One region of the Pseudomonas sp. AN-B15 genome, then DNA from elsewhere that is predicted to be linked to it. Evidence: predicted binding sites of a transcription regulator. Region 1 holds the regulator's gene; the other holds the start of a gene.

What was found. The regulator FliA, encoded in region 1, starts transcription of late flagellar genes. The targets are predictions, from matches to a motif close to CTAAAGTTTNNNNNNNNNNNGCCGNTAA.
Region 2: the regulator FliA is predicted to act here: its motif matches at 6,144-6,171, upstream of GTQ41_RS14325 (methyl-accepting chemotaxis protein).

The regions. Positions count from the first base shown of each region.
Region 1 is NZ_CP049737.1:1,762,667-1,773,630, reverse strand. Features, by position in the region: gene GTQ41_RS08160 (chemotaxis protein CheW) at 1-479, opposite strand, end outside; gene GTQ41_RS08155 (CheW domain-containing protein) at 570-1,520, opposite strand; gene GTQ41_RS08150 (ParA family protein) at 1,639-2,427, opposite strand; gene motD (flagellar motor protein MotD) at 2,471-3,361, opposite strand; gene GTQ41_RS08140 (flagellar motor protein) at 3,377-4,117, opposite strand; gene GTQ41_RS08135 (chemotaxis response regulator protein-glutamate methylesterase) at 4,117-5,253, opposite strand; gene GTQ41_RS08130 (chemotaxis protein CheA) at 5,303-7,582, opposite strand; gene GTQ41_RS08125 (protein phosphatase CheZ) at 7,637-8,425, opposite strand; gene GTQ41_RS08120 (chemotaxis response regulator CheY) at 8,444-8,815, opposite strand; gene fliA (RNA polymerase sigma factor FliA) at 8,983-9,723, opposite strand; gene fleN (flagellar synthesis regulator FleN) at 9,720-10,550, opposite strand; gene flhF (flagellar biosynthesis protein FlhF) at 10,664-10,964, opposite strand, start outside.
Region 2 is NZ_CP049737.1:3,194,807-3,205,770, forward strand. Features, by position in the region: gene GTQ41_RS14290 (MFS transporter) at 58-1,245, shown strand; gene GTQ41_RS14295 (dienelactone hydrolase) at 1,352-2,389, opposite strand; gene GTQ41_RS14300 (FMN-dependent NADH-azoreductase) at 2,628-3,239, opposite strand; gene GTQ41_RS14305 (LysR substrate-binding domain-containing protein) at 3,365-4,270, shown strand; gene GTQ41_RS14310 (MmcQ/YjbR family DNA-binding protein) at 4,267-4,626, shown strand; gene GTQ41_RS14315 (DUF1294 domain-containing protein) at 4,741-5,169, opposite strand; gene GTQ41_RS14320 (undecaprenyl-diphosphate phosphatase) at 5,166-5,996, opposite strand; gene GTQ41_RS14325 (methyl-accepting chemotaxis protein) at 6,299-7,933, shown strand; gene pnuC (nicotinamide riboside transporter PnuC) at 8,083-8,646, shown strand; gene GTQ41_RS14335 (AAA family ATPase) at 8,643-9,167, shown strand; gene GTQ41_RS14340 (hypothetical protein) at 9,503-9,952, shown strand; gene GTQ41_RS14345 (hypothetical protein) at 9,954-10,526, shown strand; gene GTQ41_RS14350 (hypothetical protein) at 10,600-10,964, shown strand, end outside.

The DNA.
Region 1 (10,964 bases):
CTCTCCAGTTCCGACCATTCTTCTTCGCTCATCATCTTGTCCAGCTCGACCAGGATCAGCAACTCGTTGTTCTTGTTGCACACGCCCTGGATGAACTTGGCCGACTCTTCGTTGCCGACGTTCGGCGCGGTCTCGATTTCCGACTGACGCAGGTAAACCACTTCGGCCACGCTGTCGACCATGATCCCGACCACTTGCTTGTCGGCTTCGATGATGACGATACGGGTGTTGTCGCTGATCTCGCCACTGTTCAGGCCGAAGCGCTGACGGGTGTCGATCACGGTGACCACGTTACCGCGCAGGTTGATGATGCCCAGCACGTAGCTTGGCGCACCCGGTACCGGAGCGATTTCGGTGTACCGCAGGACTTCCTGCACGCGCATCACGTTGATGCCGTAGGTTTCGTTGTCCAGCTTGAAGGTCACCCATTGCAGGATCGGATCTTCAGAACCTTTTGCATTCGTCGCCTGACTACTCATACCCTGACCCCTCGAAAAAACCGCACTGGGCGGTGTGTGTTCTGTGTGGAGGCATTGAAAAATGCCATCGCCTGATTGTTATGTCGGCTGCTATGTCGATTTATGTAGCGGCTTGTGGCCGCCCATGTGCTTTGCCCCGCCGCTGGCGATCAACTCGGCCAGCGCGGCTACATCAAGTAATGCACACATGTGCTCTATCACCGTGCCGGCGAGCCATGGCCGCTGACCCCGGTGACTTCTCCATTTGATTTCATTCGGATCCAGACGCAACGAACGGCTGACCTGATGCACCGCCAGGCCCCATTCGTAACCTTGTACCGAAATCACGTACTGCAGGCCCTGACGGAAGTCATCGCGATAGCGATCCGGCATGACCCAACGCGCGGTGTCCAAGACTTTCAGATTGCCGGCCTGGCTCGGCAGAATCCCGAGGAACCATTCCGGCTGCCCGAACAGCGGCGTCAACTCGTGGCCGGCCAGCGAATAGATCGAGCCCAGGCACACCAGCGGCACCGCCAGCGTCAGCCCGGCGACATCGAACAACAGGCACTCGAACGCTTCGGCAGCCCAGGCCGGACGGCCATCGGTGTCCACCGGGGGCGGCGTATTGCTCGGTGGCAGGTGAACTTCCACCACCGGCGGCACCCGCGTCTGCTCGACGGGTGCCGGCGCAACCGGCGCAGGTTCGGTCACAACCGGTTCCGGCGCGGTTTTCAGCAATTGGGTTTGCAGCAGCGGGGCGAGCGTCGAAACCGGCGCGCGCGGCGGCTCGGCTTGTTCGATCAGCGCCACCGGCGCCTTGGCGATCGGTGCGGCGACAGGCGCGACAACCGGGGCGGCAGGTTTGGCGGCTTTCTGCGCATCACGCGCTTGCTCTTCCAGTACCGCGGCCTGGAACTCGTCCAGCGCCTCAGAGCTTTCGATCACCTCGACCGGCGCCTCGAGTGGCGGCAACTCGTCAGGAACATCCTGCAGCAAGCTGTCCAGATAGGACTGCAGCGCCAGTTGCGGCTTCGACGTCAACTTCAGCGGCCGATTCATACGCCCCCCCCTGTAGGAGCTGCGGAACGCTGCGATCTTTTGATCTTTTCAGAAGCACCACAAAGCAAGATCAAAAGATCACAGCCTGCGGCAGCTCCTACACGAAGAGAGATCATGCTCAAGCCACCTGCGGAACAAGTTGTTGCGCCAGCAGGTGCTTGAGCAAGGCGCGGTACGCCAGCACACCACGACTCTTGCCGTCAAATTGCGAAGGCGTGACCCCGGCCCGGCTGGCGTCGCGCAAACGGGTATCGACCGGGATGTAACCCTGCCAGATTTCGTCGGGGAATTTGTCGCGCAGCACGCGCAAGGTGCCCAGCGACGCCTGGGTGCGGCGGTCGAACAGGGTTGGCACGATGCTGAACGGCAGCGCCTGTTTGCGCGAGCGGTTGATCATCGCCAGGGTGTTGACCATGCGCTCCAGGCCTTTGACGGCCAGGTGCTCGGTCTGCACCGGGATCACCAGTTGTTGGCTCGCGGCCAGGGCGTTGACCATCAGCACGCCGAGCAACGGCGGGCTGTCGATGATCGCGTAATCGAAGTCCTGCCACAGTTGCGCCAGACTCTTGGCGATCACCAGGCCCAGACCGCTTTGCCCCGGCGACTGGCGCTCGAGGGTGGCCAGTGCGGTACTCGACGGCAACAGAGAAATGCGTTCGTCGCTGGTCGACAACAGCAACTGCCCGGGCAAACCCTGCGGCACGCTGCCCTTGTGCAGAAACAGGTCGTAGTTGCTGTGTTCCAGGCTGTCGGGGTCGTAGCCGAAATAGCTGGTCATCGAGCCGTGCGGGTCGAGATCGACCACAACCACGCGCTTGCCCGCCTCCGCCAGCAACCCGGCTAAAGCGATGGAAGATGTGGTTTTACCGACACCACCCTTTTGATTGGCGACTGCCCAGACTCTCATTCGGTTCGTTCCTCCCGGCCGAGATCCTCGACCGAGACATGGCTCAGCGTATTAATGCGGGCGACGGAGAATTGACGGCACTCTCGCGTCCCGGCGTCTTGACCGGGGTCGGTGCAGTTTGTGTGCCAGCACGCTTCAATGCCGCGTCCGGTTGCGCATTGGCGGTTCCGGTCCCCGTCAGACTGCGGCGCACATCGAGGTTGCGCGACACCACCAGCACCACGCGACGGTTTTTCGCCCGGCCTTCGGCGGTGGCGTTATTGGCTACCGGCTGAAACTCACCGTAACCCACCGAGGCCAGACGCCCGGGGTTCACGCCCTGCATCGCCAGCATGCGCACGATGCTCGCCGAACGCGCCGAGGACAGTTCCCAGTTGGTCGGGTATTGCGCGGTGCGGATCGGCTGATCGTCGGTGAAACCTTCGACGTGGATCGGGTTGTCGAACGGTTTGAGGATCGCCGCGACCTTGTCGATGATGTTGAAGGCGATGTCGCTCGGCATCGCGTCGCCACTGCCGAACAACAGGCTGGAGTTGAGTTCGATCTCGACCCACAACTCATTGCCGCGCACGGTCATCTGGTTGGAAGCAATCAGGTCGCCGAACGCGGCACTGATGTCATCGGCAATGCTTTTCAGCGGATCGCTGGCCCCGGCGATACCGGCATCGACCTGCTCGCTGTCCTTGACCAGCGGCTTGGCCGGGGTCACGGTTTTCGGTCGTTCCTCACCAATCGGAATCGGCTTGAGCGAACGATCGGAGTCGGTGAAAACCCCGATCAGCGCTTCGGAAATGACTTTGTATTTGCCTTCGTTGATCGACGAGATGGAATACATCACCACAAAGAACGCGAACAACAGCGTGATGAAATCCGCGTAGGACACAAGCCAGCGCTCGTGATTAACGTGTTCTTCCTGATGCCTGCGGCGAGCCATAGTCCATTACCCCCATCAATCCATGAAGCCCTGAAGCTTCAGCTCGATAGAGCGAGGGTTTTCACCTTCGGCGATCGACAAAATACCTTCCAACAACATTTCGCGATAACGCGACTGCCGCAACGCGATTGACTTGAGCTTGGCCGCCACCGGCAGCAACACCAGGTTGGCACTGGCCACGCCGTAGATGGTCGCGACGAATGCCACGGCAATACCGCTGCCCAATTGCGTCGGATCAGCGAGGTTGCCCATCACATGGATCAGGCCCATCACCGCACCGATGATGCCGATGGTCGGCGCGTAGCCGCCCATGCTTTCGAAAACTTTGGCCGCTTCGATGTCGCGGGCTTCCTGGGTGTAGAAGTCCACTTCGAGGATGCTGCGGATCGCTTCCGGCTCGGCGCCGTCGACCAGCAGTTGCAGGCCCTTGCGCGAGTAGTTGTCGGGTTCAGCATCGGCGACGCCTTCCAGGCCGAGCAGGCCTTCCTTGCGCGCGGTGAGGCTCCAGTTGACCACGCGGTCGATGCCGCCAGCCAGATCCACCCGTGGCGGAAACAGGATCCAGGCGAGAATCTGCATGGCGCGCTTGAAGGCGCTCATCGGCGATTGCAGCAGCGCTGCACCGATGGTGCCCCCGAGAACAATCAGCGCCGCCGGGCCGTTGGCCAGCGCGCCGAGGTGACCGCCTTCAAGGAAGTTGCCGCCGATGATGGCGACGAACGCCAGGATAATCCCGATAAGGCTTAAAACATCCATCAGATACACGCCTCGACAATGTGCTTGCCGATGTCGTCCAGGCCGTAGACCGCGTCAGCCAGATCGGCTTTGACGATGGCCATCGGCATGCCGTAGATCACGCAGCTTGCTTCGTCTTGGGCCCATACCGAGCTGCCGCCCTGCTTGAGCAGACGCGCGCCTTCACGGCCGTCGGCGCCCATGCCGGTGAGGACCACCGCCAGAACTTTGTCGCCGTAGGACTTGGCCGCCGAACCGAAGGTAATGTCCACGCACGGCTTGTAGTTCAGACGCTCGTCGCCCGGCAGGATTTTCACCGCGCCACGGCCGTCAATCATCATCTGCTTGCCACCCGGGGCCAGCAGCGCCAGGCCCGGACGCAGGATGTCGCCATCCTCGGCTTCCTTGACGCTGATGCGGCACAGCTTGTCCAGACGCTCGGCAAAGGCCTTGGTGAACGCCGCCGGCATGTGCTGGATCAGCACGATCGGCGCCGGGAAGTTTGCCGGCAACTGAGTCAGCACCCGTTGCAGCGCAACCGGACCGCCCGTGGAGGTACCGATGGCAACCAGTTTGTAGGCTTTGCGTTTCGGAGCCGGCGACGACGCGCTGGCGGCTGGCGCGCGAGCAGGTGCTGGAGCCGGCGCCGGACGCGTCGGAGCAGCAGTGCTGTGGCTGCTGAAACTCGAAGCCGCCGGGGCTGGCGCAGGCGTCGGTGCAGCGGCCGGAGCCGGCGCACTGTAGGCACTGAAACGACGATTGCTGCGCGAGATGCTATGGACCTTCTCGCACAGCAGTTGTTTGACCTTCTCCGGGTTACGCGAGATGTCTTCGAAATTCTTCGGCAGGAAATCCACCGCGCCAGCGTCCAGCGCATCCAGGGTCACCCGGGCGCCTTCGTGGGTCAGCGAGGAGAACATCAACACCGGGGTCGGGCAGCGTTGCATGATGTGCCGCACGGCCGTGATGCCATCCATCATCGGCATCTCGTAGTCCATGGTGATCACGTCCGGCTTGAGGGCCAGGGCCTGATCGATCGCCTCTTTACCGTTGGTGGCCGTGCCGACCACCTGGATGCTCGGATCCGCTGAAAGAATTTCCGAGACGCGGCGGCGGAAAAAACCCGAATCGTCCACCACCAGGACTTTGACTGCCATAAACACTCCATTAGGTGCAGCGGGACGTCATCGCCCCGCTGCCCCGGATTCAAATACGCTTCGTCGCGTAACGCTTGAGCATGCTTGGAACATCGAGGATCAGCGCGATGCGGCCGTCACCGGTGATGGTGGCGCCGGACATGCCCGGAGTGCCCTGCAGCATTTTGCCCAATGGCTTGATGACCACTTCTTCCTGGCCGACCAGTTGATCGACGACGAAGCCGATCCGCTGGGTGCCCACCGACAGGATCACCACATGGCCTTCACGCTGCTCTTCGTGAGCGGCGGAGCTGACCAGCCAGCGCTTGAGGTAGAACAATGGCAGCGCCTTGTCCCGCACGATCACCACTTCCTGGCCATCCACCACGTTGGTGGTCGACAGGTCGAGGTGGAAGATTTCGTTGACGTTGACCAGCGGGAACGCAAACGCCTGATTGCCGAGCATCACCATCAGGGTCGGCATGATTGCCAGTGTCAGCGGCACCTTGATGACGATCTTCGAGCCCTGGCCCTTGGTCGAGTAGATGTTGATCGAACCGTTGAGCTGGGAAATCTTGGTCTTCACCACGTCCATGCCGACACCACGGCCGGACACGTCGGAGATCTCGGTCTTGGTCGAGAAACCCGGGGCGAAGATCAGGTTGTAGCACTCGGTATCGCTCAGGCGATCGGCCGCGTCCTTGTCCATCACACCGCGTTTTACCGCGATCGAACGCAGGACGTTCGGGTCCATGCCCTTGCCGTCGTCGGAGATCGACAACAGGATGTGGTCGCCTTCCTGCTCGGCCGCCAGTACCACGCGACCGCCACGGGCCTTGCCCGAAGCTTCGCGTTCTTCCGGCGACTCAATGCCATGGTCGACCGCGTTGCGCACCAAGTGGACCAGCGGGTCGGCCAAGGCCTCGACAAGGTTTTTGTCGAGGTCGGTTTCTTCACCCACCAGTTCCAGGTTGATCTCTTTCTTGAGCTGACGCGCCAGGTCACGAACCAGACGCGGGAAGCGCCCGAAGACCTTCTTGATCGGCTGCATCCGGGTCTTCATCACCGCGGTCTGCAAGTCCGCCGTGACCACGTCGAGGTTCGACACGGCCTTGGACATCGCTTCGTCGCCGCTGTTGAGACCCAGGCGCACCAGGCGGTTACGCACCAGCACCAGTTCGCCGACCATGTTCATGATTTCGTCGAGACGCGCGGTATCGACCCGCACGGTGGTCTCGGCTTCGCTGGCCGGTTTTTCCGGCGGCGGTGCAGCGGGCGCACGGGCCGGAGCCGGTGCAGCAGCGGCAGCCGGTTTCGGCGTTTCGGCTTTCGGTTCAGGCTTGGGTGCCGCTTTTGGCGCAGCAGCCGGAGCGGCAGCCTTGGCGGCAGGCGCAGCCACGGTCGACGCGGTGCCCGCAGCAGCGGCGCCAACGTCAGTGAACTTGCCTTTGCCGTGCAATTCGTCGAGCAGCGATTCGAACTCGTGATCGCTGATCAGATCGCTGCCGGCAGCGGCGGCCGCCGGTGCGGCAGGCGCCGCCGGTGCCGCAGCAATAGCCGATTCCAGTGCTTCGACGGCGAAGTTGCCCTTGCCGTGCAACTGATCGAGCAGTGCTTCAAATTCGTCGTCGGTGATGTCCGAGCTGTCACCCGCCGCCGGTGCCGCTGGAGCAGCCGCAGTCGGTGCGACGGCGTCTGGCGCGAACTGGCCTTTGCCGTGCAGTTGATCGAGCAACGACTCGAATTCGGCGTCGGTGATTTCATCGCTGGCGGCCGCATCGGCAGCCGGCGCAGGCGCAGCAGCGGCCGGGGCTTCGGCTTCGGCCTTGACGGCGTTCAGCGAATCCAGCAGCTGTTCAAATTCGTTATCGGTGATGTCGCCCGAATCGTTCGAATCGCCTTCGACGACCAGCTCTTCGATCATCTCGGCCACCGGCGAAGCCGGGGCTTCGTCGGCCGATTGCGGTTCGGCCAGACGCGCCAGCGCGGCCAGCAGTTCCGGAGTGGCGGCCGTGATCGGTGCACGTTCACGGACTTCGCTGAACATGCTGTTCACCGCGTCCAATGCTTCAAGCACCACGTCCATCAGTTCTGCATCAACGCGACGTTCACCCTTGCGCAGGATGTCGAACACGTTTTCGGCGATGTGACAGCACTCCACCAGCTCGTTGAGCTGAAGGAAGCCGGCGCCCCCTTTTACAGTGTGGAAACCGCGAAAAATTGCGTTGAGCAGATCTGCGTCATCCGGGCGGCTTTCCAGCTCGACCAGTTGCTCGGACAGTTGCTCAAGAATCTCGCCGGCCTCAACCAGGAAATCCTGAAGGATCTCTTCATCGGCGCCGAAGCTCATTAATGGGGTGCTCCTACAGGTCTAAAAACCCAAAAAACCTAAAATTCCAAAACTCTAGAATCCGAGGCTGGATAACAAATCGTCCACATCGTCCTGACCGGACACAACGTCTTCTCGTTTATCGGCATGAATCTGCGGACCTTCACCCTGCGAGAGATGTTTTTGTGGATCTTTTTCTGCAAGCATCGCGGCACGGTCGTGTTCGATGCCCGCAAAGCGGTCAACCTGACTGGCCATGAGGACGAGTTTGAGCAAATTGCTTTCGACTTCGGTGACCAGCTGGGTCACACGCTTGATCACTTGACCGGTGAGGTCCTGGTAATCCTGAGCCAGCAGGATGTCGTTCAGGTTGCTCGACACCGCACGGTTGTCCGTGCTGCTGCGTGACAGAAAACCGTCGACCCGGCGCGCCAGTTCGCGGAACTCTTCAGCCCCGACTTCACGACGCATGAAGCGGCCCCAATCGGTGCTCAGCGCCTGGGCTTCTTCAGCCAGGCCATTGACCACCGGGGTCGCGCTTTCCACCAGATCCATGGTGCGGTTGGCCGCGGCTTCGGTCAGCTTGACCACATAGCCCAGGCGTTCGGTGGCGTCGGTGATTTGCGACACTTCCTCGGCCTGCGGCATGTGCGGATCGATCTGGAAGTTGACGATCGCACTGTGCAGTTCGCGTGTGAGCTTGCCCACTTCCTGATACAGGCCACGGTCACGGGTCTGATTGAGCTCATGGATCAGTTGCACAGCGTCGCCGAACCTGCCTTTTTCAAGGCTCTCGACCAGTTCGACCGCGTGTTTTTTCAGGGTCGATTCGAAATCGCCCTGTGAAGATTCGTTATGCTCCATAGCTCCCCCGCGCGTTCATCAGCCGATGCGTTCGAAAATCTTCTCGATTTTTTCTTTCAGCGCCTGAGCCGTGAAAGGTTTGACCACGTAGCCGTTGACGCCGGCCTGGGCCGCTTCGATGATCTGCTCGCGCTTGGCTTCGGCAGTCACCATCAGCACGGGCAGGTGCTTGAGTTTTTCATCGGCACGCACGTGGCGCAGCAGGTCGATACCGGTCATGCCCGGCATGTTCCAGTCCGTTACCAGAAAGTCGATGCTTCCGCTGTTGAGCACCGGAATGGCAGTGGTGCCATCGTCGGCCTCGACGGTGTTGGTGAACCCCAGATCACGCAGCAGGTTCTTGATGATCCGCCGCATCGTTGAGAAGTCATCAACGATGAGGATTTTCATGTTCTTGTCCAATTCGACCTCCAAGCAGTCTTAAACGCGCCCAGCACCTGGACGCGCCATTTCAATCAATCCGGCAAAGCACTCGATGACTGTCTGGAGCACAACAGAGCAAGACCGGTGCCGTTCATCACCGCACCAGCCTCGTTCGCAGTGTCCCCACACTGCCTTCAGCGCGCTCGCCACTCCCCCAAACGCCCCCGCAAACGGGCCGCGCACTGGCTGTGTAACTGGCTGACCCGCGATTCACTGACGCCAAGGACTTCACCGATTTCCTTGAGGTTCAGTTCTTCGTCGTAGTACAGCGCCAACACCAGTCGCTCACGCTCCGGCAAATTGGCAATCGCGTCCGCCAGCGCAGCCTGGAAGCGTTCATCTTCCAGATCGCGTGACGGCTCAAGATGAGCACTGGCGCCATCCTCGTGCAGCCCTTCGTGTTCGCCGTCCTGCAGCAGGTCGTCGAAACTGAACAGCCGGCTGCCCAGGGTGTCATTCAAAATCCCGTAGTAATCATCGAGACTCAATTGGAGTTCGGCCGCAACCTCGTGATCTTTAGCATCACGGCCGGTTTTAGCTTCAATTGAGCGAATTGCGTCGCTGACCATACGGGTGTTGCGGTGAACCGAGCGAGGTGCCCAATCCCCTTTGCGCACTTCATCGAGCATCGCGCCGCGGATCCGGATGCCCGCGTACGTTTCGAAACTGGCGCCTTTGCTGGCGTCATATTTGGTCGAGACTTCGAGCAGGCCGATCATCCCGGCCTGAATCAGGTCTTCGACCTGCACACTCGCCGGCAAGCGCGCCAGCAAGTGATAGGCAATGCGCTTGACCAGTGGCGCGTAACGCTCGATCAACTCGTACTGCGCGTCACGTGCCGATTTCTTGTAGTAGTTCATACCGCTGGCGGTCATAACACTGGCCCTGCCGTTTGCTGCACGAGGCGCTCGACGAAAAACTCAAGGTGCCCACGCGGGTTGGCAGGCAGCGGCCAGGTATCGACCTTCTGCGCGATCGCCTTGAACGCCAGCGCGCACTTGGAACGCGGAAAGGCTTCATAGACTGCTCGCTGCTTCTGCACGGCCTTGCGCACGCTTTCGTCGTACGGCACCGCGCCGACGTATTGTAAGGCGACGTCGAGAAAGCGATCCGTGACCTTGGTCAACTTGGCGAACAGATTGCGCCCTTCCTGCGGGCTCTGCGCCATGTTGGCGAGGACGCGGAAGCGGTTCATGCCGTAGTCGCGATTGAGCAGTTTGATCAGCGCGTAGGCGTCGGTGATCGAGGTCGGCTCGTCGCAGACCACCAGCAACACTTCCTGCGCCGCGCGCACGAAACTGACTACCGAGTCACCAATGCCCGCAGCGGTGTCGATCACCAGTACATCGAGATTGTCGCCGATGTCGCTGAACGCCTGAATCAGACCGGCATGTTGCGCCGGGCTCAGGTGCACCATGCTTTGGGTGCCGGAAGCGGCCGGCACGATGCGGATCCCGCCGGGGCCCTGCAACAGCACGTCGCGCAGTTCGCAGCGGCCTTCGATGACATCGGCCAGCGTGCGTTTGGGGGTCAGCCCCAGCAGAACGTCGACGTTCGCCAGCCCCAGGTCGGCGTCCAGCAGCATGACCCGACGGCCAAGCTCTGCCAGCGCCAGAGACAAGTTCACTGACACGTTAGTCTTGCCGACGCCACCTTTGCCGCCGGTCACCGCGATCACCTGTACGGGATGCATGCTGCCCATGTTATTTCTTTACCTTGTCTTGCATAGACGGAGGCCACATTACTGGCTGCGCGTTCACAACCGGAACAATGCATGGCAGACCATCGATGTAGGTACAAAAACTGTTCATTACCTCAGCCAACCTGCTTGGTCGGGCTGTGGTAGATATCAGCGAACATGTCAGCCATGGCTTCTTCGCTGGGTTCTTCCTGCATTTGCACGCTGACGGCGCGGCTGACCAGCTGATGACGGCGCGGCAGATGCAGATCATCCGGAATCCGTGGGCCATCGGTCAGGTACGCGACCGGCAGTTCATGACTGATCGCCAGGCTCAACACTTCGCCAAGGCTGGCCGTCTCATCCAGTTTAGTCAGGATGCAGCCGGCAAGCCCGCAACGCTTGTAACTGTGATAAGCGGCGGTTAGAACCTGTTTC
Region 2 (10,964 bases), 1.4 Mb from region 1:
ATTTCAGCACCCAGCCATGATGCCGATTCTCCCACCGCCGCCCGCGAACGAGTCCACATGTCTGCGCAGCAACAGCCTTTGCAAAGCTCACTGGCGATCACCCTGCAGATCGTCTCCATCGTTTTCTATACCTTTGTCGCCTTCCTGTGCATCGGTCTGCCGATTGCAGTGTTACCCGGCTATGTTCACGAGCAACTGGGGTTCAGCGCGATCGTTGCCGGACTGGTCATCGGCTCGCAATATCTGGCCACGTTGCTCAGTCGACCGATGGCCGGGCGCATGTCGGACACGCTGGGCACCAAACGGGCGATTGTGTATGGCTTGTCGGGGATTGTGCTCAGCGGGCTGCTGACGCTGATTTCGACGCTGCTGCAGGATTTCCCGGTGCCGAGCCTGATTATCCTGATCATCGGTCGGCTGCTGCTTGGCGTTGCACAGGGTTTGATCGGCGTCGGCACCATCAGCTGGTGCATGGGCCAGGTCGGCGTGGAGCACACGGCAAGGTCGATCGGCTGGAACGGCATTGCCTCCTACGGCGCGATTGCGATTGGCGCACCACTGGGCGTGGTGATGGTTGCCGACTACGGCTTTACCAGCCTGGGCATTGCCCTGTCGGTACTGGCGGCGGCCGCTCTGGTGATCATCCGTAATAAACCCTCGGTACCGGTGGTGCGCGGCGAACGGCTGTCTTTTTGGGCAGTATTCGGGCGCATCGCACCGTATGGGGCCAGTTTGAGTCTGGCGTCGATCGGTTACGGCACGCTGACCACCTTCATCACCCTTTATTACCTCAACCGTGGCTGGAGCGGCGCCGCGTATTGCCTGACGGTATTCGGCGTGTGCTTCATCCTGTCGCGGCTGCTGTTCATTTCGGCGATCAGCCGTTTTGGCGGGTTCAACTCGGCCATTGCCTGCATGAGCATCGAAACCCTCGGCCTGGTGCTGCTGTGGCTGGCACCATCGACCACGTTCGCTTTGATCGGCGCGGGGCTGGCCGGGTTTGGCTTATCGCTGGTGTATCCGGCGCTGGGGGTCGAGGCGATCAAGCAGGTGCCCAGTTCCAGCCGTGGCTCGGGGTTGGGTGCTTATGCAGTGTTCTTTGATCTGGCACTGGCGATTGCCGGGCCGTTGATGGGCGCGGTGGCGCTGAACCTGGGGTATGCGTGGATTTTCTTCAGTGCGGCGCTGTTGTCGGTGCTCGGGCTGGGGTTGACCTTGTTGCTCAAGCGCCGGGCGATGAGCTGAAAAACGAAATCACAAGATCGTCCGATCGCGGCCCGAGCCTTCGGCAGCGCCGACAAAAATCCACGGCAGGAGCTGCCGAAGGCTGCAATCTTTTGATCTTTGATCTTTATTGATCCGCGGTCTGCATCCCCGCCCGGCTCGGCCTGCCCAGCGTGCGCGAGAAAAACTGTCCGGCCTCGGAAATCAGGTTGCGGTGGATGTCTTCGCGATCCACGCCATCAGCGTCGGTGCACAGCGCCGGCATGGCGCGGATCTGCTCTTCGTTGCACGGCGCCATGAACACAAAATGCCCTGCCCCGGCCAGCAATTTGAAGTCGGGCGCGGTCGGCAGCTTGCGCGCCAGCGCCGCGGCGTTCTTGTCGAACGCCACCAGTTTGTCGCCATCGCCGCTGTACAGCAGCACCGGCACATGCACGTCCGCAAGGGTGTGACGGCCAAATTTGAGGCTCAGCGGCGCCATCAGCAACAGCGCATGCACGCGCGGATCGGCCACCGGTTGCAAGTCATCACGATCGACGATCAGTTCGCCCTGAGTGTTGCAGGCGTCACGGTCGTCCGGGCGCTCCTGACAGTACCGGCGCAGGCGATCCAGATCCGGCTGCGCACCGGAGAGAATCAACGCGGTTTCGCCACCGGCCGAATAGCCGATCACCCCGACCTGATCGGCGTTGACGAACGGCGAGAGCATCGGGTCGCCAAGGGTGGCGGTGATCGCTTCGGAAATCTGGATTGGCCGCCCATACAGATTGCTCAGGGTACCGAGGCGACTGTGGTCTTTGGAGTTGTCGCCGGGATGAATCACCGCGACCACCACAAAGCCCTTGCGTGCCAGCGAGGTGGCGAGGTCATGCAGCGCCAGCGGCGTGCCAGTGTTGCCGTGGGACAGCATCAGCATCGGGAAACGACCGATGGCAACCTTGGTGTCGGCGCCCGCCTCGACGGTGTAGCCCTCAAGCAGGCTGCTGTGCTCGCGGTCGCTGGAGGGATAGAAGGCGATGGCGCGCATCGGTTGCAGATCCAGCGGATCGAGGAACGTCATCTCGTGGTAACCGACACTCCAGACAGGGTGTCGCCCGGGCGCGGCATGCACTGAACCGAGGCTGCCAAGCAGGCAAATCAGTAACGTTGCACAAAGACGCATCATCGGATGGCCCACCCTGTGTTACTCAATCGAAAGATCCTTTGTGTTCCGACACGCCCGTAACCCTGAGGTTCGGTGATCCGGCGTGGCGTTGCACTCAGACGTTGATCGTTTGACTGCATAACCCGGGCCAGATTATGCAACAGTCTGAAACAAAAAACTCCGCACCTGGCCCTTGCAGAACCAGAATACAGAGTTTTTTGAGGCGCTACCTGAACGGTAGCTGGTCTTTACGCAATGCTTACGCAGCGGCGAACAGTTGCCCGGCGATCTTCGCCTGAGCGGCGCTCATTGCGTTGTTGCGCACTTCATCACCGTAGGCCAGACCTTCGGCACGGACGATTTCGATGTCGGTGATGCCGAGGAAACCGAGTACCAGCTTCAAATATTCTTCGTGGGCGATGCCGCTCGCCTGGCCGGCATGGATGCCACCGGCGGTGGAGACGATCACCACTTTCTTGCCACCGCACAGGCCTTCCGGACCCGCTTCGGTGTAACGGAACGTCTGGCCGGCAACGGCGACGCGGTCGATCCAGGCCTTGAGCTGGGTCGGCACGGTGAAGTTGTACATCGGCGCGGCGATGACGATGGCGTCGGCAGCGATGAATTCGGCCAGGGTCGAAGCGCTCAATTCGGCTTCGTGCTGTTGCGCGGCGTCGCGCAGTTCAGCGGTAGTACCGGCAGCCACCAGAGTGGTCGACGAGAAGTGGCTGATGGCGTCGGCGGCCAGGTCGCGGTAGGTCACCACGGCCGCAGGTTCCGCGGCTTGCCAGGCTTTGACGACCTGGCTGCTCAGCTGACGGGAAGCGGAGTTGTCGCCCAGAATGCTCGAATCGATGTGCAGCAGTTTCATGTGGAATCTCCTGGAAAGAATCGCCGGCGGCGACGGAATGGAGACAATCCTACGGAAGAAACCAATAGCTGATTAGCCGCCGACAATGCGATAGTTCGTCCCACTGATAGAACGGTGGACTTTTCATGCAGGATCTCAACGATCTGTACTATTTCGCCAAAGTGGTCGAGGCCGGTGGCTTTGCGGCAGCCGGCCGCTTGCTGGGCATTCCCAAGTCGCGGTTGTCGCGGCGCATTGCCGAGCTCGAAGAACGCTTGGGCGCCCGCCTCCTGCAACGCACTACACGCCAGTTGAACCTGACGGCTGTTGGCGAGCGCTACTTGCGTCACTGTCAGGCGATGTTGCTGGAGGCGGAGATGGCCGACGAAGCCGTTGCCAGCATGTCCAGTGAACCGCGCGGGCGCTTGCGGGTATCGTGCCCCACCGGGCTGGCGCGAGAAATGTTGCCATGGGTAATCAGCGAATTTCTTGGCAAATTCCCCCAGGTGCAGCTGGAGGTGGTGCTGCTCAACCGCCGCGTGGATCTGGTCGCCGAAGGCTTCGACGTGGCGCTGCGCGTACGTGAACTGGGCGATGAAGATCCATTGCTGGTCACCCGCCGTCTGCGTCAGGCGCAAATGGTGGTGGCCAGCCCGGCCTTTGTCGAAGGCAAAACCATTGCCCACCCGCAGGATCTGAAAAACCTGCCGGTACTTGGCGCGCTGGAAGCCGACCGCATGGTTCACGTGCGTTTGCTTGATCAGCAAGGCAATAGCGTCGAGCTGAATATGGAAGCGCGCCTGGGCATCGACGACTTTATCGTGCGCAAAGCCTGCGTACTCGCCGGCCAGGGCTTTACCCTGCTGCCGATGATGTATTGCGAAGCCGATCTCGAAAGCGGCGCGCTGGTGCAACTGTTGCCCGAGTGGTCGTTGCCCGGCGGCTGGTTGCAGGCGGTGTATCCGCACCGGCGCGGGGTGATGCCGGCGGTGCGGGCGTGGATCGACCATCTGGTCGAATCGTTCAATGCGTGTGGGGAGCGGCTGTTATGAGCAAGGGAAAGATGAACGAAGCGGATGTCGCCGCCTTCTGCCTGGCCTTGCCGGGCGCGCGCGAGGATTACAAATGGGGCGGCGTGCGGGTGTTCTCGATTGCCGGCAACAAGATGTTTGCCTTGCAGGGGCTGCGCGGGGATTCACTGGCATTCAAGGTCGACAAGGATCTGTTTCTCGGCCATTGCGACCGCCCGGGTATTCACCCGGCGCCGTATCTGGCGCGGGCACAGTGGATCATCATGCACCCGCCCTACCCGCTGGGCGCCGAGGAACTGCAGGGATTGCTGACGCGTTCGCATCAGTTGGTGGTGGGCAAATTGCCGAAAAAAACTCAAATCGGATTACTGCTCTAAACCCGATCCTTGTAGGAGCTGCCGCAGGCTGCGATCTTTTGACTTTGATCTTTGAAAAAGCAAGATCAAAAGATCGCAGCCTGCGGCAGCTCCTACAGGGGGATTTGTGGTGATTCAGAAAAGTGAAAGCAGGTTCGAACCCAGAAACAGCTGGTCGATCCAGAACACCTGATGCAGCGCCACAATCACCCAGAACAGAATCTGGAACGACACCTTGCGCGTCTTGTGCCGGAACACCTGCTGGGCAATCAGCGCACCGGGCCAGCCGCCGGCCAGTTCCAGCGCATGCAGGATGTTCTCCGGCGTGCGCCAGGCATCGACGCGGGCCTTGCGTTTGTCTGCCCAGTACATGAAAAACGCCAGCACACTGACGACTCCATAAGCAGTCAACGGCACCAACGAGATGCCGCGCAGCCACATCGACAGCGAGCCGAACAGCGGCAACGCGCAGACGATCAGCAGCACCGCCAGTTTCAGTTTCAAATGCTGAATGCCGCCACCGGACGGGCGTCCATCCGGGCGGCGTGCGCGGGAATCACTCATGGTTTGGCCGCCGACCAGTCCACCCAGCCGAACTGCCAGGTCGCCAGAATCACCAGACCGAAAACGATCCGGTACCAGGCGAACGCCGCGTAGCTGTGGCTTGCGATGAACTTGAGCAGACCGCGCACGGCAATCATGGCGAAGATAAACGCCGTGATGAAGCCGATGGCGAAAACCGGGAAATCCGCCGGCACGAACAGGTGGCGATACTTGTAACCGGAGTACACCGCCGCACCGACCATGGTCGGCATCGCCAGGAAGAACGAGAACTCGGTCGCGGTCTTGCGCGACAGGCCGAACAGCAAACCACCGATAATCGTCGAACCGGACCGCGAGGTGCCGGGAATCATCGCCAGGCACTGGGCGAACCCGACCTTCAGCGCGTCTTTCCAGGTGATTTCGTCCACGGTTTCGGCGTGCACTTCATGCTGGCGGCGCTCTGCCCACAACATGATCACGCCGCCCACCACCAATGCGGTCGCGACGGTGATCGGGTTGAACAGGTACTGGTGAATCAGGTCGGCAAAAATCACCCCCAACACCACCGCCGGCAGGAATGCGATCAGCAGGTTGGCAGTAAAACGTCGCGCACTCGGCTGGGTCGGCAAGCCAATTACCACATCGAGAATCTTGCGACGAAACTCCCAGACCACCGCAAGGATCGCGCCGAGCTGAATAATGATGTTGAACGCCATGGCCCGTTCGCCGCCGAAGTCGAGCAAGTCGGCAACAATGATCTGGTGTCCGGTACTGGAAATGGGCAAAAACTCCGTCAGCCCCTCTACAACGCCAAGAATCAGTGCCTGCAAAGCGATCCAAAGATCCATCAGTCCCCCAAAGAGCGATGCACGCTGGCATGCCCCGATAATATTTTTACGTTCACTGCGATCAGCGTAGCTGTTTGTTGCTGTACCGATTCCGCGCGCACAGCATCCACACGAAACGGTCAAAATTCCGTGAAATATCAACTTGGATTCAGGTTTTCGCGCGCGGGGCCGAAATCCTAACAGACAAGCCTTAATAGTGCTGCGGCGTTATACGACTTGGGTCGCGTATGCCCGACCACTCAAACGTGGTTGGATGCTGGCGTTGATTTATTACAAGAAAAAGAAATCGGAGTGGCAGCGTTATGAACAGCTTGCGCAGTGTGTCGATCAGCCGACGCTTGTGGCTCATTTTGATTGTGGCCGTGGTCATGTTGTTGACCTTGGGTATGTTGATGCTCAAGCAGATCCACGATGACCTCTACCACGCCAAGGCGCAGAAAACCCAGCACGTGGTGCAGACCGCCAGCGGCTTGCTGAGCTACTACCACGACCTGGAAACCGCCGGCACCCTCACCCGCGACGCCGCACAGAAGCAGGCACTGACCGCCATTCGCGGCTTGCGCTACGACCAGAGCGACTACTTCTGGATCAACGACCTCACCCCCGTGATGGTCATGCACCCGACCAACCCCAAACTCGAAGGCCAGAACCTCTCGGCGATCCGCGATCCGGACGGTTTTGCGGTATTCAACGAGATGGTCGCGATCGCCAAAAGCAAAGGCGCGGGCATGGTCGATTACCGTTGGCCGAAGCCCGGCGCCAGCGAACCGGTCGCGAAGACGTCCTATGTAAAACTGTTCGAGCCGTGGGGCTGGATCCTTGGTTCCGGCGTTTACGTCGATGATGTGCAGAGCGAGTTCCAGGGCCAGGTGATCAAGGCTTCGGTAATCGGCCTGGCGATTGCACTGATCATGGCCCTGCTGGTGATTTTGATTGCCCGCAGCATCGTGCGCCCGCTGCAGGAAACCGTGAACGCCATGGCCAATATCGCCAGCGGCGAAAGTGACCTGACGCGCAGCCTCGATACCCATGGCCAAGACGAAGTCACACAACTGGCGCATCACTTCAACGCCTTCACCGCCAAGTTGCGCCGGGTCATCGGTGACCTGCAGATCTCGGCCAGCGCGCTGGGCCAGTCGTCCAGCGAACTGGGCAACGATGCGACCCAGGCCCAGCAGCGCAGCCAGCAGCAATCGCAGCAGATGGAACTGGTGGCGACCGCGATCAACGAAGTCACCTACGGCGTGCAGGATGTGGCGAAGAATGCCGAGCATGCTGCCGCTGAAATGCGCGATGCCGAAGCCCAGGCGCAGCAGGGCCAGATCAACATCGACGGCAGCCTGCAACAGATCGACAGACTGTCCGGCACCATTGACCAGGCGGTCGAAGTGATCCGCACCCTCGCCGCCGAAAGCACGCAGATCGGCAGTGTGCTGGAGGTGATCCGCTCGATTGCCGAGCAGACCAACCTGCTGGCCCTCAACGCGGCCATCGAAGCGGCCCGTGCCGGCGAACAGGGCCGGGGCTTTGCGGTGGTGGCCGATGAAGTGCGGCTGCTGGCGCAGCGCACGCAAAAGTCGACGGCGGAAATCCAGACCATGATCGAGCGCCTGCAGAACCATTCCGAAGCGGCCGTGAAAGTCATCGGTGACAGCAGCAAAGCCTCGCAGCTGACCATTGAACAGGCTGGCCTTGCCGGCGCCAGTCTCAACGCCATCGGCCAGGCACTGCGCAACCTCAACGGCCTGAACGCGTCGATTGCCAGCGCCACGCTGCAACAGGCGCATGTGGTCGAGGACATCAACCAGAACGTCACGCAGGCGGCCGGCCTGTCTCACAGCACTGCGCTGGCGGCGGAGCAGTCAAGTGCGGCGAGCGTGAAGCTGGGGCAACTGAGCGAGCAGTTGAATCAGCTTCTGCGCCAGTTCCGCGTCTGACCCCTCACCCTTGTGGGAGCGAGCCTGCTCGCGAAGGCGTAATGTCAATCAACATCTGCATTGGTGACATACCGCGTTCGCGAGCAGGCTCGCTCCCACAGGTTTTTGGGTACAATCCGCTCCCTCCTCAATTTTCCCAAGGAACCCCCATGTCCGAGCTTGAACTGTTTGCCGCCGCCCTCGGTGTGATTGCCGTGTGGCTGACGGTCAAACAGAATCCATGGTGCTGGCCGATCGGCCTGGTCATGGTGTTGCTGTACAGCTGGATTTTCTATGACGTGAAGCTGTACTCGGACATGTTGCTGCAAGTGATCTACGCCGCGCTGCAAGTCTACGGCTGGTGGCAATGGACCCGCGCCGGGACAATGCATGACGGACGCGACGTCACACGTCTGGATCGGCGCGCTATTCTGCTCGGCCTGAGTGTGGGCGCATTCGGTAGCCTGCTGCTGGGCGCGGCCATGGCGCACTGGACCGACGCCGCACAACCGTGGCTTGATGCCGCACTGACTGCTTTCAGCCTTGTCGCACAACTCTGGATGGCACAGAAACGCCTGCAATGCTGGGCACTGTGGTTCGTGCTGGATGTGATTTTCGTCGGTCTGTTTCTATATAAGGGCTTGTACCTTACCGCCGCGCTGTATGCCCTGTTCACCCTGATTGCTGTGCAAGGCTGGCGGGAATGGCGCGCCGATCCGGCGTTGCAGCGATGAAGGTGGTTGTCCTCACCGGCCCGGAATCCACCGGCAAGAGCTGGCTGGCCGCAGGCCTTCAGGAGCGCTTCGGCGGCCTGCGGGTGGACGAATACGTGCGCTGGTTCATGGAGCAGAATCCTCGCGATACCTGCCTGAACGACATTCCCGACATCGCCCGTGGACAGTTGCAATGGGAAGATCACGCGCGGGCGCAGCAACCGCGATTGCTGATTCTCGACACCCATTTACTGAGTAATATCCTGTGGAGCCAGACCCTGTTTGGCGACTGCCCGACATGGCTGGAACCCGAGCTGCTGGCAAGGCATTACGACCTGCACCTGCTGCTGTCCCCGGAGCAGATCGACTGGACGGATGACGGCCAACGTTGCCAGCCACAACTGAGCGCACGCCTGGCGTTCTTTCAGGCCACCCATGACTGGCTGGAACAGCACAAGCAGCCGTTGCAGATCATCCAGGGCGATTGGGATCAACGCCGCGTTCAGGCTTTTGAAGCCGTCGCCCGGTTATTGGCTGATTGATCCATCGAATAGCTCCGTTCAGGGCGAAAGTGTCCATTCCTGAAACACCTCCCTGAGCGCAAAGCGGCCAATTCAACGGCCTTCATCATTTTGTCAGGACATCTGTTTCGCCAGTGAAACAGTCCCCGGCAAACCCTTGTCCCAGAGCTTTGCGCCGCCATGGAACCGGTGGGCGTCTGCACGACTGTTTCAGCGTTGAAACAGCTTTTGTATCAACCCTGTGCGGCCCAGCGCCAACCCGTTGAAAACCAACAACAACTCAAAAGCGGCACAGCTTTCGCTCTCTCCTTCGCAACGCTGACAAGAGCCAGCCCACTGAAGAAGGAATTGCCGCCGTGGGGAATATCAATAAAGGCCTGACCTGCCTTCTGCTGATTGGATCAGCCGCCAGCACATTCATCAGTTTCAACGTTCAGGCCGAAGGCAATGGCGTGATCGTTCTCAACCGCGACGTCCAGCCCATTCCCATCGGGCGCAGCGGTGGCAAAGACCCCTACCCAACCACGGTCAATGCCAACCCTTCGGCTCGCATCAATCAGGCGATGACCAGCACCGAGCTCAATGACGGTGAATTTGCCAGTGTAGCCAGTGGTTCTTCGATTCGCGGCAATATCACCACGCCCACCGCCAACATGCCTGGCATGAACACCCTGACCAATCCCAATGGCCTGCCCGGCATGGGCGGCGGTCACGGCGGTGGCGCGGGCGGTTCGATCTCCAACACCGTCAACCGTGCGATGAGTTCCGGTCTTGCTCCGCTGACCCGCATGGCCGGAGGTCAATGAAATGAATCGTTCCCTTCTTTTACTTGCCCTTTTCGGCTGCGTCCAGGCGCTGGCCGCCCCCGACTCGGTCAATAACGCGAACATTCAGGACACCGGCGTCCAGTACCGCGGCAACTACAACGTCAACCAGGCTGCTGGCGACCAGATGCAACAGACCAACACCAAAGCGATCGCCATCGGCACCAACGCCAGCGCCACAACCATCGTCAGGCAAAAGCTGGATACCCCGGCCAACCCGTCGATGAACGCCAGCGCCACCATTGGCGGCACCTCTTTCAGCAATGGCAACGGAATCCTGGGTGTGAACCAGGGGGCCGGGGCGAACAACCAGATGGCCAACGTGACGCGCGTCAGCATCAGTGCTGCCCCGGAGAGCGTTGACGACAGCGCCCTGTCGCAACAGAACGTGGCGCTTTTACCGAGCTCAGGAGCAACTGGCACCTCACCCGGCAGTCGCCAGGTCACGACAAGTGATCAGGCCTTCACCGGCAGCCGAGGGGTGATTCAGGTGAACCAGAGTGCCGGGGTGGGGAACCGTATGGCTAACACCCTGAGCATCCGGGTCGCTGACTGACCCAAACAACAAAAGCAGTGCAATTAGAAAGTACCAACACTTAACCAACTAATAAGCACGATGGAGAAACACCATGAAACCTACAATGGCTCTCAAACCACTGGTTTTCGCACTTGCAGCAGTAATGGCAATGGCGGCTCAGGCAGGCGGCAATGATCATGGTAACGGGCACGGCAATGGCCATGGCAACCATGAACCCAAAGGCCCTACCCTGGAACAACTTCTGCAAATCGGAGCCGGCGCCGGGGCTGCCGTACTCGACACGCAGAACAGCGATGGCAACCTGGTGGGCAACCAAGGCACCAAAAATGATGCCAACGTCAATAACTCGGCCAATGGCACCAACGGCAACGTCGGCATGAACAACACCGCCGGCGATGGCAACCAGCAAGACAACGCTGCTGCACTGGCGACTGCCGACGAAAGCTTTATCTTCGG